3 regions of the Mesobacillus sp. ABV4_180 genome follow, and region 2 is predicted to be linked to each of the others. Evidence: riboswitches for the same ligand, from Rfam matches in the RefSeq annotation. Region 2 holds a riboswitch; each other region holds the start of a gene.

Region 1 (10,785 bases), 1.8 Mb from region 2:
TGGCTTTAACTTGTTGGTTTTTGAAAGTGATGGGTGGCAATATATTCTTAGTGTGGATAAAAGAGTATCCGAAATAGTTACACCAGAGGTATTAGTTGAAATTGCAAATTCTATACAGACTCCTAAATAAATCAAAGTTAAAAAATGCGTTTTCCTTTCCGGATTAACGCTTTTTTTGTGCCTTCCTACATATCACTCCCCAGTGTCTGTTCCATAACAAATAGGTAAATGATATATTAAATTCAGGAAATGATCGAAAAGAGGTGCTTTATGCAGTTAACGATTCGGGCTTTTGGGGAGAATGTCCAGGTTCTTTCACATTTGTTGGCGAAAAACCCTCATAATGTCTATGAACGACACCAAAAAGGCCATGCTGTGAGGCTGTTTTTCAGCATGTTTACTGATCGGGAGGTAGAAGCGACTGTGTTTGTTGCTCCAGACTCTCTTGAACTGGTGAAAAATCAAGGTAATCAATATGATATTACCCATTACATAAATGATCGGGAGTTTGCAGTGAGCAGTATTTTCATATCACTGATCAGAACTGCCCTTGGGACCGCGTTGAATGGGCAGCCGAAGGAGGATTACGTCGAGTGGGTAAAGCATCGATTCGACCTGGAATTAAGTTTCGGGCCGGTTTCTTCAGGCCTATCGGATCAGCAAATCCTTGAGCTATTTGAACCACTAGGATTCAACGTTGGTATCACACGCCCTGATATCAATTATGATTTCACACTTAAATCGAAAAGCTCCGCGAGGTTCATTGCACTTAAAGGCAAAACGACATTGCAGATGGCTTTGAGGCAGATATTTGTGCTCATCCCGGTGCTGGACAATTACAAGCATTATTATATAGATGAAAAAGAGATTGAGAAACTCGAACGCTATGGAGAAGGCTGGCTTGATGACCACCCTCAGAAATCCTTTATCATGAAACATGCGTTGCGATTCAAAGTTGTGTACGAACTGGTTGAAAGTCAGGATAAAGATACTAAAGATAAAAACGCTCTGGTTGAAGGCCAGGAAAAAGCCGCTGCCATTCAGGAAAAGAAAAAAATCCGACTTAACGACATGCGCTATGAAAAAATAGTGGACACGGTGAGGGAACTTGCAGATAAGGAAAGCATCGTCGACCTCGGTTCTGGTGAGGGCAAGCTGAGCGCCAGATTAGGCTTCATCAACGGAGTCAAAGAAATTCTCGCTGTCGAACCTTCAGAAGAAGCTTCGATCCGTGCGATGGAACGGTTCGCTCAGGCAGATGACAAGGCCGATTTAATCAAGCCGACCCAGCTATGGGGTTCGCTTTTTTACTATGACGAGCGGTTGAAGGGCAAGGATGTCATGATTTTATGCGAAGTGATTGAACATATCGACGAGGCTCGGCTTCCAAAGGTTTTTGGGACCATCCTTCATGAATACCGTCCAAAGAATCTTCTTGTGACCACTCCGAATAAGGAATACAATGCCCTTTATGGAATGGATACGGAATTCAGGCATGATGATCACCGTTTTGAGTGGACAAGGGCAGAGTTCACGGAATGGTGCAATGCGAGAAATAGCGAAGGTGAGTACGAGTTGACTTTTAGCGGTATAGGCGACGAGCACGAAGAATTCGGCTTTCCTACGCAAATGTGTATTTTTAAGAGAAAGGAGGCAAAAGAATGAGAATCGCATTGCCTCATGCAGGTATTGTTTTGCTCGTTGGACCATCAAACAGCGGCAAAACGACGTTGCTTAATAAATGGCAGGAGGAAGGTAAAATCTCTCCTTCTGAGGTGGTCAGTTCCGATCAATTCCGCATGCTTGTCAGTGATAAGGAATTCGTGGATTTTCGGAATGTGCCAAAGCAAGAAGCAGACATTCTATTTGATGAATACAGCATGATTTCAAAGGAAGCTTTTGACATGATGGACAGTATGATTCGGGCAAGGTGCAGGCTGAACAAGCTTACCTTTGTGGATGCGACCCACCTGCAGCCTGACGATCGAAAGAGGTATATCGCGATGGCCAGGGATCATCATGTCCCAATCATGTCAATCGTTCTTGATGTACCTGAAAAAGTATTGCTTGAAAGGGACGAACAACGCGATAATCCGCGCGGCAGACGACGTATCAAGCAGCAATACCAGGTTTTCACTCGGGAAAAGCGTTTCATGAAAAAAGAAGGCATAAGGTCATTACATTTTATAAAAGAAATCGACGATATTGAGTTGACTAGACGCACCAATCCGCTGGAACTGGAAGTTGGTACTGGAATTGACATCATCGGCGATATCCATGGCTGCTATGATGAAATGATTGAACTGCTGGAAAAACTCGGCTATGAAAAAAATGGTGAAGAGTATTATCTGCACCCTGAAGGCAGGAAGTTCCTGTCGATTGGGGATGTGATGAGCAGGGGGCCAGAATCCCTTAAGAGCATGATGTTCTTTTACAGGCATGTTGAAAAAGAACTGGCATATATGATTGACAGCAACCATGGCTGGAAGATTGCCAGATGGCTTGATGGCCGGAAAGTAACCATTTCACATGGAGATGAAAAGGTTGAGAAGGAATTTTTGCAGTATGAACAAGAGCATGGAGCTGAAGCGGCAGCAGAGTGGAAAAGTAAGCTGAAGGATTTCCTCCTTGAGTCGCCTTCCCATTATATTCTGAAAAAGAATGGCATTCCTGCAGTAGTATGTGCACATGCTGGAATCAAGGATGAATATATAGGCAAACAATCGGATGATGTCAGTGATTTTTGCCGCTATGGAGATACTGATGGATTTGATGAAAAAGGAAAACCGGTGCGGAAAGACTGGTTCATCGGACACCGGACTAACCAGCTGATTGTCTGGGGTCATGACCCTAAGCCACAGCCGCTGAAAATGAATAATACCCTCAACATTGATCAGGGCGTCGTGTTCGGCGGGAAGCTTACTGCCCTCCGTTACCCGGAAACCCAGATTGTCGCTGTACAGGCGAAAGCAGATTATTCAGGAGTACCTGATAATCCGCTTCTTGAGTGGGAGCAAAAGCGTCTGAATCAGCCGAATATCGGCAAATTCCTTCATGGATATTCCGTGCTAACCGAGGAGTTTGGCGAGGTAGCGGTTCCGGCAGAAACAGTCAAGCCAGCGATTGATACGGTTTCTCACCATACAATCCCGATTGAACAGCTGCTTTATATTCCGCCAACCATGAGTCCGACACCGTCGCCATCCTCCAAGGAAATATACCTGGAACATCCTTTGGAGGCAATTGAGTATTATCGAAGCAACGGCATTGAAAAAATGGTCGCGGAAAAAAAGCATATGGGGAGCCGCGGCATTCTGTTCTTGTTCAAGGACCATGCCTCAGCGAAAAAACACATTGGAATAGAGACGTTAGGTACGATTTATACAAGAACCGGCAGGCAGTTTTTCGAGAACCATCTTGAGCTGGAGATTGTCCGCAAACTGAATGATGATTTGCACAACAATGATTATTTTACCAAGCATCAGACCGATTACGTTCTGCTCGATGCCGAAATCATGCCATGGAACTTGAAGGCAAAGGACCTGATCAGCAAACAGTATGCCCATGTTGCCGAGAATGCGATGATGGATCGGGCTATGTTGCAGGATAAATTAGCTGATGCAGCTAAGGATAATCCTGCTCTGTCTGGATGGCTTGAAGAATACAATGAAAAATTGAACAATGCCAAAGAGTTCGCAGAGGTTTTTCAAGGGTATTGCTGGGATGTCGTCAATCTTGACGATATCCAAATCGCTCCTTTCCATGTGCTGGCCCATAGCAACAGGACGTTCTTCGATGAAACGCATGAATGGCATATGAAAATGAACCATGAGTTCGCCAGCTATTCAAGCTTGTTTGTCGCCACCGAATACAAAATCATCGACAACTCATCGAGTGAGGCGGAAGTGATCAAGTGGTGGGAAGAGACGACCGAGGACGGGCACGAAGGAATCGTCATCAAACCTGAGCATTATATCACGAGAAGCAAGGGGAAACTGCTCCAGCCAGCGATCAAAGTCAGAGGCAGAAAATACCTGAGAATCATTTACGGCATGGACTATTTGCACCCCGAAAACCTAAGCAGGCTGAAAAAACGCAATACAGGCAAAAAGCAGAAGCTCGCGCTGAAGGAATTTGCGCTGGGAATCGAAGGCATCCGCCGCTTCGTAAATGGAGAATCCATCGAGAGAGTACATGAATGCGTCCTTGCCACCCTGGCAATGGAAAAAGACCCTGTCGACCCGCGGTTGTAGGGAGAACGAGGCTGTTGGGACTTGTGCCCGGCAGCTTTTTTGTTTGGATTTGGTTGTGGGTGGGAGAGCGAATGAGCGGTTAAAAGGGGGGATTATTGATATGGGCAAATATGACAAGGTGGATGTACCCGAAGTCATGAGGAAACCCGGGATGTCGGTCATATAAAATGAAATTATATGCCCGAAGTCTCGAGGAAACCCGGATGACGGTAACATAAAATGAAATTATGTGCCCGAAGTCAGAAGGAAGCCCGATGTACGGTCACATTAAAAGAATATATGTGCTCGAAGAAGATTGGAAACTTGAAGGTTAAGAGTACTGTCATATTATAAGATTTGATGTAATACGTTTAAGGTTAAACTCTATCGTTCAAAAGATAATTGTCAAATAGGATGAATTTCATGAGAGAAGAAATGACGGCAAGGTATGAACTGGATTTGCGTATGTATCACAGTTTATAAGTGTTGTTCTGATTTTTCTAAAAACATATTGCTATTTATGATATATTGGTTATAATGAATTCTAAGTTTATTTTATTTTTATGTTACTAATGTAAAAAACTACATAATGGATTTCCTTATCAAGAGAGGCAGAGGGACTGGCCCTATGACGCCCGGCAACCGCTATTACCAAAATAGAATGGTGCCAAATCCTGCAGAACACATTGTTCTGAAAGATGAGGAAGAGTGCTGGTTTATTTACCTCTTCCTATTTCCCTGGGAAGAGGTTTTTTAATTGCAGGAAACAACAAAAACACGAACATTGTTGGTGGTATTGAAATTAATATACGTTTTTTGTTGTATTCAAGCTAAGAATCAATTAATCTAGTAATGTAGAAAATATAATAAGCGAACATTAATTTTAGGGGGATCATCATGAAAAAACTTTTGGCGTTGTTTACAATTTTAGCAGTTCTTCTAGTGGCAGGCTGTGGAGCTGACGAGTCTTCCAAAAAGGCGGATGGAGAAGGAAAAGAAAGCAAAAAGAGAATCGCGCTTGTTCTGCCAGAGAAAATTGGTGTGAACCCTTTCTTCCAGCAGATGGATGAGGGAGCAAAAAAAGCAGCAAAAGAGTTTGGCGTGGAAGTAAAGACAATTGAATCGACTGATCACTCAGCAATTGAAGAAAACCTTCGTGTAGCTGTTGCGGAAAATTATGACCTGATCATCACTTCTTCTTTCGAATCGGAGGATGCATTGAAAAAGGTAGCGGCTGAAAACCCGGAGCGACAGTTTGCGATTATTGATACGATTGTAGATTTACCGAACGTACAAAGTGTCAACTTCCGAGAATATGAGGCAGCTTACTTGCTTGGTGCAGCGGCTGGTCTGTCAACTAAAACAGATAAAGTAGGAATGGTAGCTGCAATGGACATTCCGCTTTTAAAGAAATGGACAGTGGCTTTTGAAGAAGGCTTGAAAGAGACAAATCCGGATGCTGAGTTTCTTGTAAACTATGTTGGCAGCTTCACAGATCCTGCAAAAGCGAAGGAATTAGCCTTCCTTCAGGCTTCAAGAGGAGCAGATTTCATTGCAGGAGCAGCTGCTGTAGGTGACCTTGGAGTATTTGAAGCAGCGAAAGAAAAAGGATTCTTCACAGCAGGCCAGGACGTAGACCGCACAGAAGTAGACCCTGAGCATGTCGTACTTTCACAGCTGAAGGGTACGGACGCAGCAGCTTACGAAACGGTAAAAGCATTTACAGAAGGTACTTTTAAAGCTGGAATCGTTGAGTATGGTCTTAAAGATAAGGGTGTGGGTTTGACTTATGTGACTCATGAAAGCAAGACACCTTTGAACGCATTCGTTGGCCAGGAAGTCATCGACAAAGTCAAAGCTCTTCATGATGAAATCATATCTGGTAAAAAAGTAATTAAAAATCCATTAAACAATTAATTTGAGAAAAAAATGAACCGACTGCGCTTGTAGTCGGTTTCCATTTGTACCGGGGAGGGAAGGCAATGACCTATCGCTTAGAAATGAAATCTATGACCAAGAAATATGGTGATTTCCTTGCTAACGACGACGTATCAATTAAGCTAAAAAAAGGGGAAGTACTCGCAATTGTTGGGGAGAACGGCGCTGGTAAAACGACGTTGATGCGAATGCTCTATGGACTCGAACAGCCGACGAGCGGAGACATTCTGCTTGATGGGAAATCAGTAAGATTTTCAGGCCCCCAGGATGGGATTGCGCATGGAATTGGCATGGTTCATCAGCACTTCATGCTTTACCCCGATTTTACAGTGACAGAGAATATCGTCATTAGCCGCGAGCCGCGCACCTTTGGGTTTTTCAACCGAAAGGGAGCAGCTGAAGCTGTCCGTCAGCTTGCAGAAAAACACAGGATTTCGGTTAACCCTTCACGTAAAACAGGCGAGTGTTCTATCGGGGAGCAGCAGCGGATTGAAATCCTCAAGGTTCTATATCAGGGCGCAGATATTATCATCCTCGATGAGCCGACCGCTGTCCTGACACCATTGGAAGTGGATGAACTGTTAGCGACCATTCGTTTCCTTGCCAATCAAGGGAAAAGCATCATCCTGATTACCCATAAGCTGCGAGAAGTCATGAAGGTGGCGGACCAGATCACGGTTCTCAGGAACGGAAGGGTAGCAGGTCATGTTCAAATATCAGCAACAACTGTCGATGAACTGGCAAAGTTAATGGTGGGCAGAGAGATTAAGGAGCTTGCTGACAGGTCTAAGGTGAAAGGGGAAATTCTCCTTGAAGTAAAGGAACTGACCATAGGTGCGAAAGGTTCCAAACCTGTTTTGGATAATGTCAGCTTAAGTGTACATAGAGGGGAAGTCCTTGGAATCGCAGGGGTTTCTGGAAATGGACAGTCCGAGCTAATCCAGGCTATCTCCGGTTTAAAAAATGTTGATCATGGCTCGATTCTTTTAGGAAGTCAGGATGTAACAGGTACATCCGTAGCTTTCAGACGCGATGCAGGATTATCCCATATTCCTGAGGATCGATATCTGTGGGGAGCGGCAAAGGAAGCCACAATTGTAGACACTGGATTCATGGGCTACTACAAGCAAAAAAAGTTCAACCGACGTTCTATTTTGAATAAAAAGGCTTTCCGCAGCTTTGTCAGTGAATGGATTTCAAAGTATGAAATCAAGACATCCTCAATGGATGAAAAGGCAGCGAATTTATCAGGCGGAAATTTGCAGAAATTGATCGTCGCAAGGGAATTAGGTTTTGATACGGATTTCTTGATTGCTGCTGAGCCAACACGAGGAGTGGATATTGGTGCAATGGAATATATCCATGAAGCAATTTTAGCCAAGCGAAATAATGGGGATGGCATCCTGCTCGTATCATCCGAATTATCTGAGATTTTAGCATTATCTGACCGGATCGCTGTCATGTATGAGGGGAAAATCGTGGGAATGCTCGATCGAAAGGATGCAACAGAAGAAAAGCTGAGTGTGCTTATGGCAGGAGGGAAAGTCAATGAAGGTTCAGAGAAAACTGCAACAGTCGTTTAGAGGATTGGTTCAGCCGCTGTTCGCGGTGATGATCGGGATCCTTACCGGAGCGCTGGCCATCAGCCTGATAGGTGAGTCAGTTGCAGAAACATACAAAGTGATGTGGAATGGAGCGTTTGGAAGCTTTTATTTCGTAACGGCGACCTTTGCACGTGCGACTCCAATTATTCTTATTGGAGTCGGTCTTGCATTGGCTTTTCGCGCTGGGGTTTTCAACCTGGGTGCAGAAGGTCAGATGGTATTAGGAGCTATTGCCGCAGCTTTAACTGCACTCTATGTACCAGGCCCAGGTTTTTTAAAAATGATTTTGGCATTAGTCGCCGGTATATCTGCAGGCGGGCTCTGGGCTTTATTTGCAGCCTGGATGGAAGCGAAGTTCAAGGTTCAGCTCCTCATATCGACGCTGCTATTAAACTACGTTGCTGTTTTGTTTACAGGCTTTCTTGTAGCTAAGCCGTTTCAGGATAAATCGGGCTCAGCAGCTCTGGCACAAACACCAATGGTTGATCAGTCAGCATGGCTGCCAAAGCTGTTCCCGGGCATGAGCCTTCATTTTGGGTTTATCCTTGCAATTTTTTGTGCAGCCATTTTGTATTTTGTGCTTAAATACACATCAGCTGGTTACGAGGTCCGGATGCTCGGCCACAATCCGTTCTTTGCAGAATATGGCGGAATCAATAAAACGAAGGTACTATTTTTCAGTATGTTTTTCAGTGGTGGGATTTCGGGGCTGGCAGGTTCGGCAGAGGTCCTTGGTTCTCAATACCGCTATGTAGAAGGAGCTTTAACAGTCCCGGGGTATGCTTGGACTGGTTTGATGGCAGCCCTTTTGGCGAATTCGAATCCACTCGGGACAGCAGTCGCTGCGATATTGCTGGCAGCCTTGCAGACCGGTGCAATGGGCATGGAACGCAACACGGAAGTGCCTTTGGAAATTGCCAGTGTCATACAGGGTGTCTTGATCCTATTCATTTCAGCCAGGTTTGCGTTTAAATGGTGGAATTTAAGAAAGAAAGCAGGTGCAGCCAATGGATCTCTTTGATTATTCGCTGTTTGTATCAGCTATCCGCATGGTAAGTCCGATATTGCTGGCGGCACTTGGAGGCGCGCTATGTGCCAGGGTTGGGATATTTAACGTAGGACTGGAAGGACTAGTCCTTGCAGGAGCCTTTTCAGCTATTGCCGGAAATTATTACAGCGGGAGCATATTTGTAGCAGTACTGTCCGGAATTGCCGGCTCCGTCTTTGTTTCACTGCTCTTTGGTGTAGTGACAATTAAATTTGAGGGAAACCCTATCGTGGCGGGAATCGCCATCAATTTCCTTGTACTAGGATTGACGACTTTTTTACTAAGGGCGCTATTTGATGTAAAAGGAGCCTTTTACGATAAAAACATGGAGGGTCTGCCAAAATGGGACATTCCGCTGATAGAGAATATTCCAGTGATCGGGAAGGTGCTTTCTGGCCACTCTCCACTTGTGTACATTGCGTTCTTAGCCGCCATTCTTCTTTATATTTTCATGTATAAAACGGTTGCTGGATTCCGTTTATTAGCAGTAGGCAAGAATTTATCCGCTTCAAAAAGCCTGGGCCTGAAAGTGACAGGTATTCAATTTGGGGCGATCGTAATGAGCGGTGTGCTTTGCGGTTTAGCTGGGACACAGCTGTCCCTTGGCCAGGTGACGATGTTCACGGAAGGGATGACTGCAGGCCGCGGCTTTATCGCATTAGTCGCGATGATGCTCGGACAGTCCCATCCAATTGGCATACTTGGTTCTAGTCTGTTGTTCGGACTTACCGACGCATTGAGCATAAGAATGCAGGGATTCTCGATGCCAACTCAGCTGACCGCCATGCTTCCTTATATCATCACGATTGTGGCGATGTTCTTTTTGAAGGATAAAGGAGCAGCATCACAGCTGTCAGGACAGCAAAGTACAAGATAGGGGGATGACGATGAACTTGAACAAAGCAGAACGAATCAAACGAACGAGAGTACCGGCTGTTGACCCGACTCTTGCCAAAAGACTGCCGCCTGGTCAGGCATTAACCGAACGCTTTCCAATTCTCCATGAAGGGGAAGTGCCTGTTTATGACTTGAAAACATGGAATATGAAGGTTTTCGGTGCTGTCGAGAAAGAGGCGGTCGTAACGTACGACCAGATGCTGAACATGCCGCAAACCTCTGTAACCGTTGATATCCATTGTGTGACACGCTGGTCCCGCTTCGATAATACTTTTACAGGAGTGAGGTTCACCGATTTCATCAAGGAGCTCGGAATTCAGCCGAACAGTCAGTATGTCATGCTGCATGCAGACCAAGACTATACCGCGAATCTTCAACTGAGTGATCTTGTGCGCGACGATGTGCTTCTCGCCCATTCCTTTGAAGGAAGTCCGCTGACAGACAAGCATGGCTGGCCGTTAAGGCTCATTGTTCCACATCTCTATTTCTGGAAAAGTGTGAAGTGGATTCGCGGGATTGAATTCATCGATGAAAATAAACCAGGCTTCTGGGAGCAAAACGGGTTCCATATCAATGCTGACCCATTTAAAGAGGAACGCTTCTCAGGGGAGGACCTGCCGATACCAGAGGACGAATGGGAGAGAAAAGACTTTGACTAAACAACTGCCAAATTTGAAAATTGATTCAGAAATGCTTCCTGAAAGAGTCATTGTTTGCGGTGATCCATCCCGTGCTAAAAAAATTGCTTCGACACTTGCTGAACCAAGCTTATTAGCTGAGAATCGGGAATACCACAGCTACATAGGAAAATGGAAAGGAAAGGATGTCGCTGTCGTTAGTCATGGCGTCGGTGCACCTGGGGCGGCAGTCTGCTTCGAAGAGTTGATTATGGGTGGAGCAAAAGCCATCATCCGCGTTGGCACTGCAGGCTCTTATCAAAAGGAAATCGCGCCAGGAAGTCTTGTCATTAGTACCGGTTCCGTAAGTTGTGATGGGCTTACAAAGCAAATTGTGCCACCGGGTTTCCCTGCTGTAGCAGATCGAACGATTGTTGAAGCACTATCCC
Region 2 (10,785 bases):
TCTCAATTCCCAGATTGAATTGGAAAGCACTCTGAGGGCTAATAGATGGCCCGAGATCACGGAGAAGCTGGACCCTGGCCTTTACAATGTATGCAGCAGCTCCAATGGCTTCGCTATACACGATATTATGATAACTTCCATCAGGTTCGTTGAAACCCGGGAATTTAGGAGACTTCCAATCAAATTTACCTCCATCCACAATGATGCCGCCAAGGACGGTACCATTGCCTAACAGCCATTTCGTTGCGGAATGGATGACAATGTCCGCTCCATGTTCGATCGGACGGCATAGAAATGGAGTTGCAAACGTGTTATCTATAATCAGCGGAACGCCGGCTTCATGGGCGATGTCAGCGACAGCCTCGATATCCAAAACCCTTAAACTAGGGTTCCCGATTGTTTCCGCGAAGACAGCTTTTGTGTCAGGAGTAATGGCTTTCCTAAAGTTTTCCGGGTTTTCAGGATCAACAAAATGAACCTTTATGCCGTATTTTGGCAGTGTAACAGCAAATAAATTATAGGTTCCACCATAAAGGTTGGAAGCTGCAACGACCTCATCACCAGCATGCGCAACATTGAGAATCGACAGTGTGATGGCAGCCATGCCGCTTGAAAGCGCAAGGGCTCCAACTCCCCCCTCAAGGAGGGCAACTTTTTCCTCAAGAGCTGTCACAGTCGGGTTATGTATCCTTGAGTAAATATAACCTGACTCTTTCAAAGCAAATAAATCCGCTGCATGGTCTGTGTTCTCAAATTGAAATGCATTGCTCGAATAAATAGGCAACGCCCTGGCACCAGTAACTGGGTCCGGTGACTGTCCTCCATGAACCCCAATAGTTTCAATTTTGTAGTTCTTTTGTTCATTCGCCATTTTCATCTCTCCATTCAAAAAATAATTACGGAAAGCTGATACAAAAAAACCTCTTCTTAAAGAAGAGGTTCATTTATCATCTCTCCTTATCTTTTCAGAGCCATACACTCTGCTGGAATTGGCACCGTGTTTCACAACCGGTTGCCGGGCATCATTGGGCCAGTCCCTCCGCCTCTCTGGATAAGAATATTCAATTGGAGTTTTTTTGCGTTAAAGTGATAATAGCACGCAGCAGATCACTGGTCAAATATTATTTTGATTTTTCTGATAAAATTTTATACAGGTATCGGCCTTGCAAGGTAGAAGATTGATTCGATAAGCAACTGGGATCGAAATGGACAATTTAAATAAAAGTAATTTAATCGCACCCCTTGGCGGAGTTTGATTTCGCCATCTAATAATTGAATCAGGAATTCATGCTTCCCCGAGATTGTTGCCTGAATATCAGTCTGTTTGTCACATCCATCTGCAAATGTGACATTCCCGTCTTTAAAAACAAGGTGGAAATCACCTGTTTCAGCCTCGATTTTCAAACAAAGGTCCAGTTTTTTGACTAATTCCATCATATGCTTCTTCGTGTGGATTTCATTCATAAACTCTTCGATTCGTTCGTACATACCGATCAACTCCCTGTCTTACATATTCCTTGAAAGCAGGGGAAAGACCTCTATAAATCCTTCGACAAATAGTTCATAATATGCGGTTTTCGCAAGTAGAAATACACAAAAAGACAATGCCAATTGTTTTTCGGCATTGTCCTTCATTTCCCGAGAAATATGTCAAAAGAAATCAAGCTGATCCTTTAGACTGTTAACCTTTTAAGCTTGTCAAAAAGATACGGGACGGATTGGAAGGCATAGATTTTCTCCTGCACCTCTCCCTTATTTAAAACAATAAGGCATGGAACACTTTCAATTTCAAATCGCTCTGCCATATCAGGCAGGTAATTTAAATCGGCCTTTCCCGAAGGCATTTCAGGAAGCAACTGCTCGATCACCGATAGCATCTTACTTGCTACCTGGCAGGTTCCGCACATTGGCGTGTAAAAATAAAGATACCCTGTTTCCCCTTCTGCTAAGAAAGCTTCCAATTGGGCCTTTGTCCAATCTTTCATCTACAGTCATCCTTTTTCTAAGTACTCTGTATGAACATCGATATTTGCTCCAATTAAAACTGTAGCTAGATGGTTTTCCGGTGCCGTTGCAACTTCCCTGTACATTTTATCAATGTAGAGATGGTTGGCTTCGGGAAATTCCCGTTTAAATTGCTTTCGCAGTTTTTCACCGGATGCATCCGCATCCACAAGGATATATACATCTTTATCAAAAAGGGAATCAATTAGTTCATCGAGTTTCGAAACACCAATCGTCCCATTTGTACAGATGATTTCAACAGATTCTTTTAGCACGGCTTGCACTTTCTTCTTGTCTGACGAGCCTTCCACTATGATCACCTTGTGATTTTCGTCCATCGCCATAACCACCTATGCACCAGATAATAATTGCTTTACAACATTATAAACATTATTAAATAAATTGTGCTGGTATGTACATATTTCTATTGTCACTGTTTTTGAATTAGAATGCAAAAATTAAGACTAGCATATAAGAAAGCGCAAGCGCCTTGGTCAGCCCCGACAAGCGCTGGAGGGCCGACCGGTGAAGTCGTTCTTTGACTTCACCTGAGCGGACCGAAATCGAAAAGTATAGCCGACTGTCCAGAAACGCAGAAACTGGAAACTCCGACAAAGAAGCGCTTATTGCTTCTGCCGGCGGAGTTGAAGTTTCGGAGTTTCTAGGAGGCGAAACTAGACAACTTCTCGAGGGGCTACGCGCTGAAGCTGGATTAAGATAACCAAATGTAATTATCCACAACTAAACCATTTTATAATTTCCAGGTGTACAACAAAAAAGCAGCGACATGGCCGGCCGCTGCTTTTGCTTAACACCAGCCGCCTTCATCACAATCAGTATACCGAGGTTCTGATTGGTCCGGCACTGATACATGCTGGTAAATCCTATTCTGTTCAGACACATAATGATGACCCAATTCAAGTTTAATTCCATCTGGAAGCTGGATCTTCCCGATTGGTTCATTTTCAAGATAGAGTTGAACTTCTCCATTTTCCAATTTTCCTGTTACCCGGTCAGTGATGTCCAGCTTTTTTTGTTTCAGCGTCATGATTTCCCACCCTTTTTCATTCATCGGTATCTATAGTTTGTCCGAAATTCTGATTAGAAGTGATGGAAATAACAAGGAGTCCGATATGGGATTCTTACTGGATAAAATGCTCCTAAATGAAAGACGCCCTGATTCTCAAGGCGTCTTGAAAGTATCTTATTCTTTGATCATTTCTTCATATTGCTCTGGAGTCATAAGCTTGTCAACTTCATTGTTGTCAGCTGGTTCTACCACGATCATCCATGCTTTTTCGTATGGAGATTCGTTTACGAATTCAGGGCTGTCGTTAAGCTCTTCATTAATTGCTACTACCTTGCCGCTAAGTGGCGCATATAACTCGGATACTGTCTTTACGGACTCAACGCTTCCGAATGGCTCATTAGCAGTGATTTCATCGCCTACTTCAGGAAGTTCGACGAATACGATGTCGCCAAGCTCAGATTGAGCAAAATCAGTGATACCTACGCGAACCTGTTCTCCTTCAACTTTTACCCATTCGTGTTCTTCAGAATAACGCAACTCTTTTGGTGTATTCATTAACTATCCCTCCAATTGTATATCTCTATCGATTAATATCGATGGGACCAAATTTACAGCCAGGCTTTTTCGTATTCTTCTTCTTTAAAGCCCACAGTTACCTTTTCCCCGTCTGTCATGAGGGGGCGTTTGATCAGCATTCCATCTGAAGCAAGCAGTTCGAGAAGCTCACTCTCCGATGCTGTCTTGATTTTGTCTTTCAAGCCCAGTTCACGGTACTTCATCCCGCTAGTATTAAAAAACTTCTTGATCTCCAGGCCACTTTTTTCAAGCAATTCTTTTAGCTCGGATTGGGAAGGCGGGTTTTCAACAATATGTACTTCATTAAACTCTACATTATGCTGTTCTAACCATTTCTTTGCATTTCTGCAAGTGCCGCATTTAGGGTACCAATAAAACGTGTTTGCCATTTTCTCACCACCCTTTGCTAGTATCCCATTTATTAAACCCTCTAAACGGATAGTAACATATTAAGGCGGCAAAATACTAACATTCCGTGTCTAGTTCCACCAATAATTTTGGCATCCATTACTTATTTCAACATAATTCGCAAAAATCCTTCCAGAACAAAAAAAATTTAAAAAACACTCCTCCCGAAAACGAGAGGAGCGTATGATTCAAATTGGATTAAACTACAAAACGTTCTGCTTCGATCAGCTTTTCTGCAGCTTCACGCTTTTTCGCGATCACATTTATTGGAGTGTGTCTTGTGAATTTACGCAATGCGGAAGTCAGCATTCGAAGTGCATCGCCTTCTTCTGTTGCCACAAGAGTCTCCTTTGCGTCACGCTCGATTTCATTGAATGCTTCCTGGCAGAAGATTTGAGTGTAAAGAAGCTTTTGCTTGCTCTTTTCCAGTCCTTCTTTTGCGATTGCCTTTTCAGTACGGAGAACGGCCGATTCCATTGAATATGCATTGGAAATAATATCCGCAATATTCACGAGGATTTCCTGTTCTTTTTCCAACGCCTTGCCGAACTTCTGTGCAGCCAGACCCGCTGCAAGCAAGCCGATCTTCTTCGCGTTCTTTACAAGGTACTTTTCCTGTGCAAGCGGCTCATCGCCCGGCTCTTCAGGCATAAGCATCATCAATTCTTCCTGGAGCTGCTGTGCTTTTTGCAATAATGGAAGCTCACCCTTCATTGCTTTGCGCAGGAATGTTCCCGGCACCAGCAGACGGTTGATTTCGTTTGTTCCCTCGAAAATTCTGTTGATCCTTGAGTCGCGGTATGCTCTCTCGATTTCATACTCCTGCATGAAGCCGTATCCACCATGGAGCTGTACACCTTCATCTACTACATAATCAAGCGTTTCCGTAGCGAACACTTTATTCATTGAGCACTCGATTGCGTACTCGGCAATTGAATCAGCAACTGCTTTGCCATTGTTGATTTCTTCCTCTGAAAGCTGGTTCATTCTCTCTTCGAACAGACCTACTGTACGATATACGGAGCTTTCAGTTGCATAGATTTTTGCAGCCATTGTGCCAAGCTTTTCTTTTGTAAGATTGAACTGGGAAATTGGTGTTTTGAACTGCTGACGCTGGTTCGTATATTTCACAGTCAGGCCAAACGCGTGCTTCGCTCCGCCAGTTGCACCTACACCAAGCTTGTATCGGCCGATATTCAGGATATTGAATGCAATCAGGTGGCCCTTTCCAGCCTGGCCAAGAAGGTTTTCAACCGGAACCTGTGCATCTTCTAGAATCAATGTACGAGTCGATGAACTCTTGATGCCCATTTTCTTCTCTTCAGCGCCGACTGATACTCCTGGGAATTCTCTTTCAACAATGAAAGCCGTGAACTGTTCGCCATCGATTTTCGCATAAACAACAAATACATCAGCAAAGCCAGCGTTCGTGATCCATTGCTTTTCACCATTAAGAACATAGTGAGTTCCTTCTGCATTCAATTTGGCTGTTGTCTTCGCACCAAGAGCGTCAGATCCTGAACCTGGCTCTGTAAGGGCGTATGCAGCCAGCTGTTCACCAGTCGCTAATGCAGGCAGGTATTTTTGCTTTTGCTCTTCATTTCCGAAAAGCACGATTGGAAGTGAACCGATTCCTACGTGGGCACCGTGGGAGATTGAGAATCCGCCAGCAACAGACATTTTCTCGGCAATCAGAGCGGAGCTGATTTTATCAAGGCTTAATCCGCCGTACTCTTCTGGAACATCTGCCCCAAGAAGGCCAAGCTCTCCAGCTTCTTTTAACAATTTTACAGTGCGGTCAAATTCGTGGTGTTCGATAAACTCAACTTGTGGCAATACTTCGTTTGTAACAAAGTCCTCAGTTGTTTTTGCGATCATCTTATGCTCATCCGTGTAATCCTCTGGAGTGAAGACATGGTCATAAGATACATCTTCAATTAAGAAGCTGCCGCCTTTTACAAGCTTTTCTGTTTGGTTACTCATTGTTTGTTCCTCCTATCCATTTTTGGGAGGAGCCTAAGCCCCTCCAGAATTTTATTTAAAGTTCGTTTTATAATAATTCGAATACTCCAGCTGCGCCCATTCCGCCGCCGATACACATTGTTACGACACCGAACTGTTCATTGCGGCGCTTCATTTCGTGAATGATGGACAGAGTCAACTTCGCACCAGTTGTACCCAGTGGATGGCCAAGCGCAATCGCACCGCCGTTGACGTTTACTTTATCCTCATCAAGGCCAAGTTCACGGATTACCTGGATCGATTGTGAAGCGAATGCTTCGTTCAATTCGAACACGCCGATATCTGATACTTGAAGTCCTGCTAACTTCAGGGCTTTTGGGATTGCGACTACAGGGCCGATTCCCATGATTTCAGGCGGAACTCCGCCAAGGGCGAATGACCTGAATTTCGCAAGCGGCTTTAATCCAAGAGATTCAGCCTTTTCACGATCCATGACCATGACCGCTGCTGCCCCGTCACTTGTCTGTGATGAGTTACCCGCGGTAACTGATCCGCTTACCGAAAAAGCAGGGCGCAGCTTCGCAAGCGTTTCAATGCTGGTATCCGGACGGACGCCTTCATCTTGTTTAAACTGGATTGTTTTTTCAACAAGTTTGTTGTCTTTCCCTACAGAACGGATCGTGACATCAACTGGAACGATTTCGTCTGAGAACTTGCCTTCAGCGATTGCTTTTGCTGCACGCTGGTGGCTCCTTACTGCGAAAGCATCCTGGTCTTCACGGGAGATCCCATACTTTATAGCGACCTGCTCCGCGGTGTGTCCCATGCTCATATAATATTGTGGAGCCGTTTCAGCCAGCTTCGAGTTCGGGCGGACTACATGGCCCATCATCGGGACAAGGCTCATCGATTCTGCTCCTCCGGCAATGATGGTGTCTGCATGGCCTAGCATGATTCTTTCTGATGCATTTGCAATCGCCTGCAGTCCAGAAGAACAATAACGATTGATGGTGATTCCTGGCACTTCATGGGACAGTCCGGCCAGTGCGCCGATATTCCGTGCCATGTTCAATCCCTGTTCTGCCTCTGGCATTGCACAGCCGATGATCAAATCATCGATATTTCCTTCATAGTTGCCTGCACGTTTAAGAGTTTCCCTTACAACGAGAGCCCCCAGGTCATCAGGTCTGACGTTCGCAAGAGTTCCCTTTTTTGCTTTACCGACCGGAGTTCGGGCTCCCGCTACAATTACCGCTTCTCTCATCTCATTCCCTCTCTTTCCTTGGATGTTCTATCTAAAAATATCAATCTACTAGTTGCGTAATGGCTTGCCTTTTACAAGCATGTGCTGCATGCGCTGCTGTGATTTCGGTTCTGCCACAAGGCTGAGGAATGCTTCCCTTTCAAGATCGAGCAGATACTGCTCATCAACTTCTGTTCCGTATGGCACTTTACCTCCAGCAATGACATATGCAAGCTTCTTCGCAATTTTCATATCATGCTCTGAAATATATCCTGACAGGTGCATCGCCTGGGCTCCAAGAAGCAATGTTGCATATCCCGGTTCGCCCGTCACAGGCACCTTTCTTCTTACTAGAGCTTTATAACCGCTCTCATATAAGCTCAGTGCGGCCTGCTTGGCATCATATAAAAGATGGTCGCTGTTCACGCTGATGCCATCTGCTTCGTTCAGGAAATTATTTTCGCGTGCCTCTTCACCTGAAGTGGAGACTTTAGCCATCGCGATTGTTTCGAAGACTTTGTTTGCCACTTTTTGCAGGTCGAACTCAACGCCCTTTGGCAGTCCTTCAAGATGCTTGATGTAAAGCTCCTTGTTGCCGCCGCCGCCTGGAATCAGGCCGACACCTGCTTCAACAAGTCCCATATAAGTCTCCATTGATGCCTGGATATGGGCTGCTGGCAAGCACATTTCAGCTCCTCCGCCAAGTGTCATGCCAAATGGAGCGACTACGACTGGCTTTGAGCAATATTTGATTCGCATTGTCGTCTGCTGGAACTGGCGGACTACCATATCAAGATCCCAGATATTATCATCCTGTGCTTCCATCAGGATCATTGCAAGGTTGGCGCCAACCGAGAAGTTTTTGCCCTGGTTGCCGATAACAAGTCCTTTGAAGTTCTTTTCAACTTCATCAATCGCGAAGTTGATCATCTGCAGGATATCCGGACCGATCGCATTGCTGTGGGAATGGAATTCCAGAAGGGCGACGCCATCGCCAAGATCGATCAGGCTTGCTCCGCCATTCTTTTTGATCACGCCATTTTGCTTTTTCAGAAGCTTCAGGTTAATGGCCTTCGGGTTTTCTTCAACAGCGACATATTCGCCATTGTGGTAATAGCTCAGCTTGCCTTCCTCTTCCTTGTAGAAAGAAGTGAAGCCTTTTTCAACCATTTCCTTCACCCAGGCAGGAACGGTCTTTCCTTCGGCTTCCATTTTGTTGATTGCCTTTTCCACACCTAGGGCATCCCACGCTTCAAAAGGTCCCATTTCCCAGCCAAATCCCCACTTCATCGCACGGTCGATTGCGACGATATCGTCTGCAATGGCCCCAAGCAAATCCGCAGAGTAAACAAGTACCGGACTGAAAATATTCCATAGCAGCTCGCCTGCCCGGTCCTGCGCATAAACAAGCGCTTTCATTTTATTCGCAAGTCCTTTTTCCTGCTTGCTCATTTCAGTTGAGGCAGTTTTCAACTTTTTGCGCGGTCCGTATTCCAATGTTTGCGGATCCAATTCAAGGATTTCCTTGCCTTGCTTAAGGAAGAAGCCTTGACCTGACTTGCTGCCAAACCAGCCGTTTTCAAGCATCTTCTTCATGAATTCCGGTACTTCGAATACTTCCTTTTCCTCGCCATCAACCTGGTCGAAAACGTTTTTCGCAACATGAGCGAATGTATCAAGTCCGACTACATCCAGTGTACGGAATGTTGCGCTCTTAGGGCGTCCGATCATTGGTCCGGTTACGGAGTCAACTTCCCCTACACTGTATCCACCCTTTACCATTTCTCTTACTGTTACCAGCAATCCATAAGTTCCGATCCTGTTTGCAATGAAGTTAGGTGTATCCTTCGCTTCAACAACACCTTTGCCAAGCTGGTCTTCGCCGAAATTTTTCACGAAAGCCAAAACTTCAGGATCTGTATCTTTAGTTGGGATGACTTCAAGCAGTTTCAGGTAGCGCGGCGGGTTGAAGAAATGAGTGCCCAGGAAATGCTTCCTGAAATCTTCGGAGCGCCCTTCAGCCATGGCCTCTACTGAGATCCCTGAGGTGTTTGAGCTGATGATGCTACCGTGCTTGCGGTATTTATCTACTTCTGTAAAAACTTTCTTCTTAATATCAAGGTTTTCGACTACTACTTCAATTACCCAGTCAACATCCTTAAGCTTTTCCATATCATCTTCAAAGTTGCCCGCTTCGAGCAGTGCAAGATTTTTCTTGGAGGCCAAAGGTGCCGGTTTTTGCTTTAACAGCTTTTGCAGTGCACCTGCACTGATCCGGTTGCGAACCTGCTTATCTTCAAGCGTCAGACCCTTTGCTTTTTCCTGTTCCGTTAATTCCCGAGGTACGATATCAAGCAGCAATGTCGGGATACCGATGTTTGCCAGATGTGCCGCAATCCCTGATCCCATGACTCCTGAACCCAGTACCGCTGCTTTTTGTATATGTCGCATCAAAATTTTCTCCCCCTTTGACTCTTTTTGAATGAATACTCATTCATTTTTGCACCAAAAAAAATATGCATATAAATGAGTTCTGTTAATACCTACTATAAAATATTTAAAAAATTTACGCAATAATAAGGTGCGGAAAAAATAAAATTTTTTGAATTTTACAACCCCTATTGAAACTTTGCCAAATGGGCAATCTAAGTGAGCGGTCTTCAGGCTGCAATTTTATTAACTTCATAAAACATGGAGGTATGATGATGGCAAAAATGAAGAAGCATCCATCAAAGGCGGGCGTAAGCGCGGCGAGTGTCAAAGGCAATGCCGGCCCTTCAATGGGACAGGGCGGCGAAGGAAAAGTAAACAGCCAGAACAGCCAGTATAAGAAATAATTTGAAAAGCGCAGGCAGCTTGGTCAAACCGGACAAATGCCAGACGTTTTTCTGATCCAAAAGAAAAACAGGCTGACCTATGTCAGCCTGAATCCTTTTACTTTTTGAACATTCCTTTAAGGACAAATGCGACGTTGGCTGGACGCTCAGCAAGGCGGCGCATGAAATAACCATACCAGTCTGTGCCAAAAGGTACATACACGCGCATTGTGTAGCCTTCTTTTGTAAGCTGGAGCTGTCTTTCCGGCATGATGCCGTAAAGCATCTGGAATTCGAACTGGCTGTTAGGAATGTTATTCGCTTTTGCGAATTCTTTTGTGAAATTGATGATGTTGTCATCGTGTGATGCAACTGCTGTGTAGTTTCCATTCAGCATGTGCATCTTGATGATTTTCTTAAAATTCTCATCAACATCCTTTTTCTCAGGGAATGCCACTTCCGGTGACTCTTTATAAGCACCTTTTACAAGGCGAAGATTCGGTGAATACTGGTTCAAATCTTCAATGTCTTTTTCAGTCCTGTACAGATATGCCTGAATAACGGTTCCGATGTTATCGTACTCTGATTTCAGCTGTTTGAAGATATCGAGTGTCTTCTGGCAACGCTCGTAGTCCTCCATGTCGATCGTTACAAAAACATTATTCTCTGTCGCAGCCTCCATGATACGGCGCATATTGTTCATGATAACTTTATCAGAGATATCAAAACCCATTGAAGTCATCTTG
Region 3 (10,785 bases), 1.5 Mb from region 2:
GAAGAAAACGGAGAAGAAGCAGAAAAAGAAGCAGAAAAAGAAGAGCAAGCTTTGCCTGTTGTCGTGAATGTGATTGACCCGGCCAACAAGACAGTAATCCGGTCATTAACGCCATTGGAAATGGGTTTTGGAACACAAGATGAAAAGTATAAGGCTGAACTGGAGAAATTGGCGCGTGAATTGGCCAGAGGAACCGAAGAGACACCTGGCTATGACAAACGGATGATTCCGGATAAACTGGGGCCAGATGGGCAAGTGATCAAAGGAACTCCATTAACCATCCTGGATGAAGCTGAGCTTGTGGAAAAAATAATCCAGGTTTCTGCTGATGGGGGAGATATTGAACTTCCCTTATATGTAACAGCAAGTGGATACGAAATGAACGATCTCGCAAATCTCGAAGAAGTGGTAGTTGGAAAATATACAACTTATTTTAACGCTGCTGTTGCTGGCAGAACGAGGAACATTGAGCTGTCGGCCGAAGCGATCAATAATGTGATTTTGGGAGTAGGGGATGTGTTTTCTTTTAACACGACGGTCGGTCCAAGTGATGAAGCACATGGGTATCAGCCTGCTGAAGAAATCGTCAACAAGAAATTGGTGATGGGTATCGGGGGAGGAATCTGCCAGACGTCCTCTACCTTGTATAATGCAGTGGATGTTCTTGGAGTAGGTTATGTGGAAAAGCATCATCATTCACTTACTGTCGGCTACGTCCCAAAAGGCAGAGATGCAACTGTCTCATTCGGTGGCAAGGATTTCAGGTTCGAAAATACTACAGGTGTTCCACTTATACTGAAAGCCATTGTCTGGAAAGGGTCTTTAACTGTAGAAGTGAGGACTTCCAAAGAAAATCAGGTATTGATGAAAAAAGGCGTTTGATTAGCTGTAAGTCTTAAAAAGATTCCGCCAAAAGACGGAGAAACAATCAATCCGATGGTGAATGTTTCCATCGTTGATATCCCTTATTCTTAAGATAAGAAAAAGGGAGGCGATCGTTATGGAACTTAACCATATCATTTTAGAATATATCTGGAAAACAAAAAAGGAAGAAATGAAGAGGGAATCTTATTACAGAGAAACCTATAAACTGTATCCAGAGTTTTTAAGATTTAAGTGGAATAAGAAGTAAGTATTAAATAGCATGTCAAAAGAAAACAGCGGCATAAAATGAGCCGCTGTTTTCCTGTGTTATGAGGATCGCTTGTTTTCCTTTGTCGAAACCAACAGTCCGCGTTTTACCCAGTAATCCAAATTGTCAACAGGAAAGACGGCTCTGTTCATAGCATTGTTCATCTTAATGACAACACTTTTGTCCAAAACCTCAACAACCTTTAATCGGTCGGAATTGTACATGTTGGGCAAAAATCCACTTTTGATTTCAAACTCCATATTGCTGTAGTAGTCCATAAAAAAACCTCCAAGATTTCTTATGGAAATAATATCTGCCAAACCAAGCATTTTTATCCAAATGAAAGCACCAAAAAAAGCAAGGGGGAAATCCCCTTGCCTATTTACTATTCATTCTTCAATACATTGAAATACCTTGCATCAGGATGTGAGAACACAATAGCGGTGACAGATGCCTCCGGTTCCATCATGCAGCCTTCGGTTAGATGGATTCCGATATCCTCCGGCTTCAGCAGCTTGAAAAGTTTTCTCTGATCTTCCAGGTCTGGACATGCAGGGTATCCAAAAGAGAAACGCTGGCCCTGATACTTGGCGGCAAACCGGTCTTTCATTGTCATATCAGGAGTATCAGGAAATCCCCAAAGATCGCGCATCTGCCGGTGGAGCAGTTCTGCAAATCCTTCTGCTGTCTCGAGTGCAAGTGCCTGCAGGGCATGGTTTTCGAGGAATCTTCCTTCATTTTTCAGTTGTTCAGCTGCCTGACGTATACCTGAACCTGCCGTGACCGCGAACAATCCGACATAATCCTTTTCTTTATCACTGACAGAGCGTACATAATCAGAAAGGCATAATCCAGGGGAAACCTCCTGGCGAGGGAATTCAAATGTTTCTATTATTTGATCCGGACTTTTAGGATCAAAAATATGAAGCTTATTTCCTTCTGATTGAGCCGGATAAAACTGGTATACAGCAGCAGGCTTAATCCATCTGTTTGTTTTCGCTTCTCTCATTAGAGATTGGACGATATCGGCAAGCTTAACTGCTTTTTCATTTCCTTCATAAAGCAATTTTTCAACTTTTCCTTTTAAACCCAAATGATGGCCTATTAACATCTGCTGATTGATATAAGGTTCAATATGGGAAAGGGAATAGGATTTCAACAGACGACGTTTTGTATCCTGCGGGATATACACAGGCGCATTCACAATAGCTTTAGGTCGTTCAAGAACGGCTGTAGCTGTTTTATTACCAGTCGTAAAAACCTCTTTATGCAAAGCGGCTTCCTGTTTCGCTTTCTGTTCAGAAACGAGTTGGTCATATCCATCCGATTCCCGCAGCTGATTGGCGATTGACAGGCCGTTCATGGCATCCTTTGCATACAGCACCAGTCCATTGTATTCTCTAGCAATCTTGGTATCGGTGAACTTTCTTGATAATGCGGCACCACCGACAAGAATTGGAACATCGATTCCCGCCTGATTCATATCATGGGCGGTTAGGACCATCTGTTGTGCCGATTTGACGAGCAGCCCTGAGAGGCCGACAATATCCGGCTTTTCTTTTTTAATTGCCTCGATAAGAGTATTTGGAGTTACCTTGATTCCAAGATCTAAAACTTCATAGCCATTGTTGCTTAGGATGATATCCACCAGGTTTTTGCCGATGTCATGCACATCTCCTTTGACTGTAGCTAGAAGCACCTTACCCTTTGTGGATGTTGAATCATTCTTCTCCATGTAAGGCTCCAAATAAGAAACTGAAGCTTTCATCACTTCAGCACTCTGTAAAACTTCCGCGACAATCAGCTGGTTGTCGTTGAAAAGCCTGCCAACTTCCTTCATCCCATCCATCAACGGACCATTTATGATCTCGAGCGGGGCAGGGTAGGTCTCGAGAGCAGCAGCGAGATCAGGGATAAGGCCTTCTTTTGTCCCTTCCACCACATAGTAGGCCAGCCTCTCGGCAAGTGTCATATCAGGGAGTGTGCTTTTTGTCTCCTTCTTTTTATCTCGGTAAAAATCTGTAAATACCGCAAGTGATTCATCGGTTGTATTGAACAATAATTCTTCTGCCATCTTGACTTCTTCTGGAGTGATCGACGCAAAACGTTCGAGTTTCTCTGTATTGACAATTGCATAATCAAGCCCTGCCTGGGTGCAATGATATAGAAAAACTGAGTTCAACACTTCACGGCCAACCGGTGGAAGGCCAAAGGAAACATTGCTTATTCCAAGGATCGTCTGCGATTCAGGAAAGGTTTCTTTTATCATTCTGATTCCGTCAACAGTTGCTTTCGCTGAGCCAATATACTGTTCATCCCCGGTGCCCACTGGGAAGACGAGTGGATCAAAAATCAAGTCCTGAGCCGGAACTTGATATTTATTGACCAACAGATCGTATGATCGCTTGGCGATTTCAAGCTTTTTATCAGCCGTAACTCCCATGCCTGATTCCTCGATCGTTCCCACAACGACTGCAGCGCCATATTTGTGAATCAGACGGGCAATTGACTCAAATCTCTCCTCGCCATCTTCCAGATTGATCGAATTAATTATCGCTTTCCCCTGGGAATAGGATAAGGCTTTTTCGATCACATCGTCATCAGTTGAATCAATGACCAGAGGAACTTTAACCTTTTTGACGACTTCCTGAATAAACTGCTCCATATCCTGGAGCTCATCTCGGTCCGGGTCTGCCAGGCAGATGTCGATGACATGGGCTCCGTTCTTTACTTGAGCCCTTGCAATTTCAGCCGCTTCTTCGATTTTCCCCTCTGAAATCAAACGTTTGAATTTGCGTGAGCCAATTACGTTCGTACGTTCTCCAACCATGATCGGCCTCAGAGTCGGATCATCATAAATGAAAGGTTCGATGCCAGAAACCATATGCAGCCTGTTTTCTTCAATCTTTCGGGGCCGGCAATCCTGCATTTTTTCCGAAATTGCCTTGATGTGGTCAGGGGTTGTGCCACAGCAGCCGCCAACGATATTCAGCCAACCTTCCTCGGCAAAATGAGAAAGCTTCTGAGCAAGCGTTTCAGGCGTTTCATGGTATTGACCTTCCTCATCAGGCAAGCCTGCGTTAGGGTAACAGCTGACTGCAGAAGTGGAAAGGGTGGCAAGTGAACGCAAGTGATCTTGCATGAATTCTGGACCGGTTGCGCAATTCAATCCGATTGCGATTGGGTTCATATGCTGTACAGATATATAGAATGCTTCAATCGACTGTCCGGCAAGTGTTGTGCCCATCGGTTCGATCGTAGCTGATATCATTAGTGGAATTTCTTTGCCTCTTAGCTGAACTGCACGCTGAATTCCAGTATAAGCCGCTTTCACATTGAGCAAATCCTGGCTTGTTTCAAGCAGAAGCAGGTCTGCACTGCCATCGATCAGGCCAAGAGCCTGCTCTTCATACGCCGCAGACATCTCCTCAAAGGTGGCTCCGCCTGTTACGCTTAGCGTTTTTGTCGTAGGCCCCATCGAACCCGCGACAAAACGGGGAGTCGAAGGGGAAGACGCTTCATCAGCTGCCTTCCTTGCAATAAGGGCAGCCGCCTTGTTGATTTCATATGCTTTATTACCTAAACCATACTCATCCAGGACCAGACTTGTTGCACCGAATGTATTTGTCTCTACAACATCGGCTCCTGCCTGAAAATATGCCCGATGTATGTTCTCGATTACTTCCGGGGCTGTGAGATTAAGGATTTCATTGCAGCCATCATATTCTTCTCCGCCAAAATCGTCTGGAGTCAAGTTTGCCTGCTGGAGCATCGTCCCCATAGCACCGTCCATGATCAGGATTTTTTTATTCATCTGTTCAGTTAACAAGGTTGACATTCTGTTTCCTCCTCAATAGAAGGCTGCTGTATTCGGTAGCATAAGTGGACAACTCAACACTCATCTCATAGTTCATAAACGGTGTGATTAAGTAAATTCCGTTAAAAAGTTCTGCTGCAGCCTCAATCAGTCCTTTTGTGATTGCAATGCCTTCTCTTTTTGACTGGAGAGGCTCGTTATTAAATTTCGCCATGATGTCGAGAATTTCCTGTGAAATCTTGATGCCTGGCACCTCATTGTGCAGGAACTCCGCATTTCGGCTGCTGGTCAGCGGCATCAGTCCGATATAGACAGGGACATCAAGATGCTTTTTAGATTCATGGACTTCCAAAAGCAATTTTTCCGAGTAAACAGGCTGGGTTATGAAGTAATCGGCACCTGCATTTATTTTCTTTTCCATCCGCTGTACTGCCTTTTCTATTGACCTGACGTTTGGATTGAACGCTGCACCAACCGAAAATGCCCCTTTTTGACCTAAATCTTTGCCAGAATAGGAGAGACCAGCATTGAACTGCTTGATCATCTCGATCAGTTCGAACGATGAAACATCAAATACGGAGGATGCTCCAGGGAAATCCCCGACTCGTGCTGGGTCCCCGGTTACAGCAAGCAGGTCATGGAGTCCCAGGGTATGCAAACCCATCAGATGGGATTGGAGACCGATGATATTGCGGTCACGGCATGTCAAATGGACAAGAGGACGCAGACCAATTTTATCTTTAACGAGGTGCCCAATCGCCGCATTCGAAATTCTTGGAGATGCAAGCGAATTATCAGCGAGTGTCAGCGCGTCGATACCGGTATCCATCAAAGCTTTTGCTCCTTCGAAAAAACGGGACGTATCAAGCTTTCGGGGTGAGTCAAGCTCGACAATTACAGATGGGCGTTTTTTTACAAGCTCATGCAAAGGGGGGACAGGTCTTGACACATCAGGTGAGCTGACCGCCACCTTCGTTTTTTTTCTTTTAATACTTTTCTCACTGACAGGACTAAGTCCTTTTAACTCATCCGAAAAAGCCTTGATATGTTCTGGTGTTGTGCCACAACAGCCGCCGAGCAGGCGAACACCCTGATCACGAAAGCTGCGGGCAGATTTTTTAAAGTATTCAGGAGTACCCTCATAATGGAATTTGCCATCAGTATAAGCGGGTAAACCAGCATTTGGATAGGCAGAAAGATAAGCTTTTGCTGGCAGCTCAATCTGTTCAAGGCTTGAAATCATATGGTGGGGGCCAAGGCGGCAGTTAAGGCCAACAATGTCAGCTCCCAAATCTTCCATTCTATGAAAAACCTCCTGTAGAGGGGTTTGGTCCTGCATGATGGCGATTTCCTGGAGGGAGACCTGTGCAATGATTGGAAGGCTGGTTTCTTTCCGGGCAATAGCAAGCACTGTTTCTATTTCTTTCATATCATAGAAGGTTTCAAGCAAAATTCCATCGACTTCCTCTAGCAGAAGGCAGTACAGCTGTTCTCTGAAACTGCGCTTGATTTCTTCAATTGGTATCGCAGATGGCCTAATGCCGCGGTTACCGCCTATGGTTCCTAAGACATGCGCCTCCTTACCAGCTGCAAGTCTGGCGAGTCGTACTGCAGAGCTGTTAATCTCTTTCACCTGATCCTCAAGTCCATATCGTTCCAGTTTTATATAATTCGCTGCATACGTATTCGTCTGGATCAGGTCTGCACCAGCACTAATGTAAGCTTTATGAATACGAACAATATCATCAGGTTGTGAAACATTCAGCTCTTCAAAGCAAGTGCCTGCACCATATGAATAGAGGAGGGTACCAATTGCGCCATTGGCTATTAAGATTTCATTTTCCAAACGTTTGAGGAAACTCATCGGATTCGCTCCTTTTGAGAGTTGATAGAATGTAAAGCATGTTTAAAATCTACAATCAGATCTTCCACGCTCTCCAGGCCAACAGATAAGCGTAGCAATCCGTTACTTATGCCGCGTTTTTTGCGTTCAGCTTCAGGCATGGCAGCGTGGGACATTTTTGCCGGGTAAGAAAGAATGGACTCTACTGCACCAAGACTGACGGCAAAGACAGGAATTTTGACCTTTTCGATAAAATGCTTTAATTGAGCCTCATCTTCCAATTCAAACGCAACCACCGCTCCAGGGCCATCCGCCTGAAGTTGATGCAATGCATGTTGTGGATGGTCAGTTAATCCGGGAAAATAAACTTTTTTAATCTGTTGTTCTTCTATTAAAAATTGAGCGATCTTTTGAGCGTTTTCCTGTGATTGATTCAACCTGACGGACAAGGTTTTTATTCCTCTCATGACGAGCCAGGCATCCTGGACGCCAAGGATAGCTCCAAAGGAATTTTGCAGGGAATAAAGCCTTGTTGCCAAATCTTGATCCTTTGCCACCGCCAGACCAGCAACAGTATCGCTATGCCCTGACAAGAATTTAGTCGCGCTGTGAAGGACAAGGTCGGCTCCCAGCTCAAGTGGTCTTTGCAGATACGGTGTCATGAAGGTATTATCTACAAAAGTCAACGCGCCTTGTTCCTTTGCGATCCTGCTGATCGTTTGGATGTCGGTTATCTTCAGTAAAGGATTAGAAGGTGTTTCTACATACAATAAAGCAGTGTTTGGCTGGATCGCTTGTTTTACTGTTTCGATGTCTGTCATGTCCACAAAAGTATGCTCTATGCCAAATCGGTTCAAAACCTGGGTAACCATGCGGAAGGTGCCACCATAAACATCTTCTGATATAACAACATGGTCTCCCTTTGATAGAAGCAAAAATGCGGTAGAAATAGCTGCCATGCCGGAGGAAAACGCAAAACCCCGGCAACCGCCCTCAAGGTCAGCGATGATATCCTCCAATGCTTCCCTGGTGGGGTTCAGGCTGCGGCTGTAATCATATTTTCCAAACGTATTTGGAGATTCCTGATGAAATGTGGAGGCATGCTGGATTGGAACACTGACTCCTCCTGTTGCAGGATCCACTTTATGCCTGTTATGAAGGAGTTGGGTTTCAAAGGTATAAGAATCACTCATACACATTTGCCTCCTTTCCTGCATGTTGAAAAGCATGTTCCAAATCATCAATTAAATCTTCAGTATTCTCAATTCCAACCGAGAAGCGAAGAAGCCGGTCACAAACTCCTGTCTGTTCGCGGATTTCTGCAGGGATATCTGCATGTGTCTGGGTAGCAGGGTAGGTGATAAAGCTTTCAACACCGCCCAGACTTTCAGCAAAGGTGATAAGAGACAGGCTTTGTAAAAATGGATTGACCATTGAAGGGGACTTAATCCTGAATGAAATCATTCCGCCTTTGCCTGGGTAGAGTACATCCTTTACAGCACTATGATTTTGAAGATAATCGACCAATTTGATTGCATTTCGCTCATGACGCTCCATTCTTAATGACAATGTTTTCATGCCCCTGATCAAAAGCCAGGAATCAAATGGACTTAGAACAGCACCACCACCATTATGGTGGAGGAATAACGCTTCACAAATGTCATTTCCCTTTGCAACAATTAGGCCTGCTAGCACATCATTATGGCCGCCAAGATATTTAGTAGCGCTGTGAATAACAATATCTGCTCCTAATGACAATGGTTTTTGCAGCAGGGGAGTATAAAAGGTGTTATCAACAATCAACAATAGTCCATTAGTACTTGCGATCCTAGCAATAGCCTCAATGTCTGCCTGTTCCATCAATGGATTTGTCGGTGTTTCGACAAAGAGCGCTTTCGTCTTAGGCGTGATGGCGGCTTCAATTGAATTCAAATCACCCATGTCTACATATGTACTATTCAAACCCCATTTTTTAAACCCTTGCCCGAGAAGGCGGTAAGTACCTCCATATAAATCATTTGAGACAATCCATTCATCACCATGCTGGAATAATGAAAGAATCGTCCAAATTGCGGCCATGCCTGAACTGCAGGCGAATCCGCGATCGCCTTCCTCAAGATCAGCGATTGCTTTCTCAAGAACTTCCCTTGTTGGGTTACCTGTACGAATATAATCATATCCGCTTGATTGACCAATACCTTCATGACGGTATGCAGTAGTTAAATAAATGGGGGTATTCACAGCCCCGGTTGCAGATTCACTTCTGTTTCCAAGCTGAGCCAGTTTCGTATCGATTTTTGTCATTGTTTTCACTCCCGGTTGATAAATTATATTTCTCTTAATCAAGAAAATCTTGAGGATAAGCTTTAGAATTATAAGGAAATCTTCCTTGAGCAGAGTGAAAAAAAAACAAAAAAGCCTTCTTTAAGAAGAAGACTTTAATACGAAATAGCCATTCTTCTTATCTGCCAAGTTAGAAAACTTGCTGGAATTAGCACCTTTTCAACAAATGGTTGAAGGTTGCTGAAGCTTCTCAGGGCCAGAACCCTCAGCTTCTCTTGATAAGAAATATTAAATTTTCAAAAAATTAAATTTCTCTAAATATTACATGTGATTGTTGGATATGTCAATCACTTTATTAAAGGAATAAAGTTCAAATTAAGCAGCAGTATAGACTTAAGAAAATGGATGGTACAGAAATAGAAGGGTGGCTCCATTCCCTAATAGAGCCACCCTTCTAAAATCGGAAACTATTAATTTACACCTACAGCATCAAATGCTTTGCCTACTGCTGTTGCTTCTGCAGAAGTTGCCCCATACAAGTCTTTAGCGGCTTGTACCAATCCTGCTCTTGCCTGGCTAAAGTTCGTAGAAGATGTAAAATACACTGTGTTTGCACGGTAGAAAATTGCACCCATTTTTTCATTGCCGATTCCTGGGACCGTCACTCCATAATGTGTTCCGCCCTGGCTCAGAAGGTACGCAGCTTTATTGATGATTCCGCTGTTAATGTGAACGCCGCCATTGTCGGAAGTTCCTGTATATCGAACAGAATAGTGGTCAGGATCGCCGTATTTAGTCGGATCGCTCATTGAACGAAGGGCATCACCAGCTTTGTTAGGTGTATAGATGTCTTCACCGATTTCAAAATCAGGGTTGTTATTATCATGGAATTCGGCAAGTGTTCCGAAGATATCAGAAATCGCTTCGTTCAATGCTCCTGATTCATACTGGTAAACAAGGTCTGAACTGAAATCTGTTACCGCGTGGGTAAGCTCGTGAGCAACAACATCAAGGCTTCCTGAAAGAGGGATGAATGTAGCACCATCGCCATCGCCATAAACCATTTGCTGTCCATTCCAGAACGCGTTGTTGTAATTTCTTCCATAATGTACAGTTGATTTCAACGCTGCACCATTATTGTCATATGAATTGCGGTTAAAGACGTTTTTGTAGTAGTCATATGTCAGACCTGCATAGTAATGAGCGTCAACCGCTGCACCATCATACGTTGCATTTAAGAGATTGTCAGCATCTTTCCAAAGGGTACCTGGAGTTCTCTGGCGGTTTTGCGCATCATAGGTAAATACGCCATTGCCGCGAGTATTATCTTGTAAGTAATAAGCTCCGCTTGATAGAAGGGTGTTCAAAGTTTTCGTATCACCAAGTACACCTACACCAGATCCTACAGTATTTGTACCAGCCAGAGATGGGTTTGTTTTACCTGCTGTGTCGATTGCATTGTATTTATTGATGATATCGCCTGTTTCTGCATTTATGAAATATTGATAATTGCCTGGTTCAGGGCTTAAAAAGTTCAAAGTAACATGGTATGCGTATACAGCTTTATCAGCTGTTGGGTACACGACTAACTCTGCAGAAGGCGTTTGTTCATAAGCTGGTTTAAAGCCTAATTCAGCTTCAGCTAAGGCAATCGCATCTTTTTGAGATTTCTTGTTCGCTGCTTTTACAAGCTTGCTGCTAAGCTCTTTG

What was found. A riboswitch is a leader RNA that binds a small molecule or an ion and turns the genes downstream of it on or off. The one in region 2 is predicted to bind S-adenosylmethionine.
Region 1: linked by a shared signal. The riboswitch ahead of ACXAEA_RS13710 (BMP family protein) and the one ahead of ACXAEA_RS04520 (O-acetylhomoserine aminocarboxypropyltransferase/cysteine synthase family protein) in region 2 are both predicted to bind S-adenosylmethionine.
Region 3: linked by a shared signal. The riboswitch ahead of ACXAEA_RS12300 (methionine biosynthesis PLP-dependent protein) and the one ahead of ACXAEA_RS04520 (O-acetylhomoserine aminocarboxypropyltransferase/cysteine synthase family protein) in region 2 are both predicted to bind S-adenosylmethionine.

Annotation. Positions count from the first base shown of each region.
Region 1 is NZ_JBSWTJ010000001.1:2,687,492-2,698,276, reverse strand. Features, by position in the region: gene ACXAEA_RS13725 (hypothetical protein) at 1-130, shown strand, start outside; gene ACXAEA_RS13720 (3' terminal RNA ribose 2'-O-methyltransferase Hen1) at 271-1,665, shown strand; gene ACXAEA_RS13715 (polynucleotide kinase-phosphatase) at 1,662-4,253, shown strand; SAM riboswitch class I at 4,829-4,937, shown strand; gene ACXAEA_RS13710 (BMP family protein) at 5,130-6,149, shown strand; gene ACXAEA_RS13705 (ABC transporter ATP-binding protein) at 6,215-7,753, shown strand; gene ACXAEA_RS13700 (ABC transporter permease) at 7,719-8,795, shown strand; gene ACXAEA_RS13695 (ABC transporter permease) at 8,782-9,699, shown strand; gene ACXAEA_RS13690 (sulfite oxidase-like oxidoreductase) at 9,716-10,378, shown strand; gene ACXAEA_RS13685 (nucleoside phosphorylase) at 10,410-10,785, shown strand, end outside.
Region 2 is NZ_JBSWTJ010000001.1:917,959-928,743, reverse strand. Features, by position in the region: gene ACXAEA_RS04520 (O-acetylhomoserine aminocarboxypropyltransferase/cysteine synthase family protein) at 1-871, opposite strand, end outside; SAM riboswitch class I at 955-1,058, opposite strand; gene ACXAEA_RS04515 (SCP2 sterol-binding domain-containing protein) at 1,147-1,488, opposite strand; gene ACXAEA_RS04510 (thioredoxin family protein) at 1,674-1,985, opposite strand; gene ACXAEA_RS04505 (toprim domain-containing protein) at 1,992-2,348, opposite strand; gene ACXAEA_RS04500 (hypothetical protein) at 2,543-2,725, shown strand; gene ACXAEA_RS04495 (YusG family protein) at 2,813-3,052, opposite strand; gene gcvH (glycine cleavage system protein GcvH) at 3,209-3,589, opposite strand; gene ACXAEA_RS04485 (arsenate reductase family protein) at 3,643-3,999, opposite strand; gene ACXAEA_RS04480 (acyl-CoA dehydrogenase family protein) at 4,217-6,001, opposite strand; gene ACXAEA_RS04475 (acetyl-CoA C-acetyltransferase) at 6,069-7,244, opposite strand; gene ACXAEA_RS04470 (3-hydroxyacyl-CoA dehydrogenase/enoyl-CoA hydratase family protein) at 7,293-9,674, opposite strand; gene ACXAEA_RS04465 (YuzL family protein) at 9,929-10,060, shown strand; gene ACXAEA_RS04460 (proline dehydrogenase family protein) at 10,158-10,785, opposite strand, start outside.
Region 3 is NZ_JBSWTJ010000001.1:2,409,306-2,420,090, reverse strand. Features, by position in the region: gene ACXAEA_RS12330 (VanW family protein) at 1-882, shown strand, start outside; gene ACXAEA_RS12325 (hypothetical protein) at 1,001-1,132, shown strand; gene ACXAEA_RS12320 (hypothetical protein) at 1,192-1,410, opposite strand; gene metH (methionine synthase) at 1,518-4,970, opposite strand; gene ACXAEA_RS12310 (bifunctional homocysteine S-methyltransferase/methylenetetrahydrofolate reductase) at 4,951-6,813, opposite strand; gene metC (cystathionine beta-lyase) at 6,810-7,985, opposite strand; gene ACXAEA_RS12300 (methionine biosynthesis PLP-dependent protein) at 7,978-9,096, opposite strand; SAM riboswitch class I at 9,251-9,360, opposite strand; gene ACXAEA_RS12295 (M4 family metallopeptidase) at 9,546-10,785, opposite strand, start outside.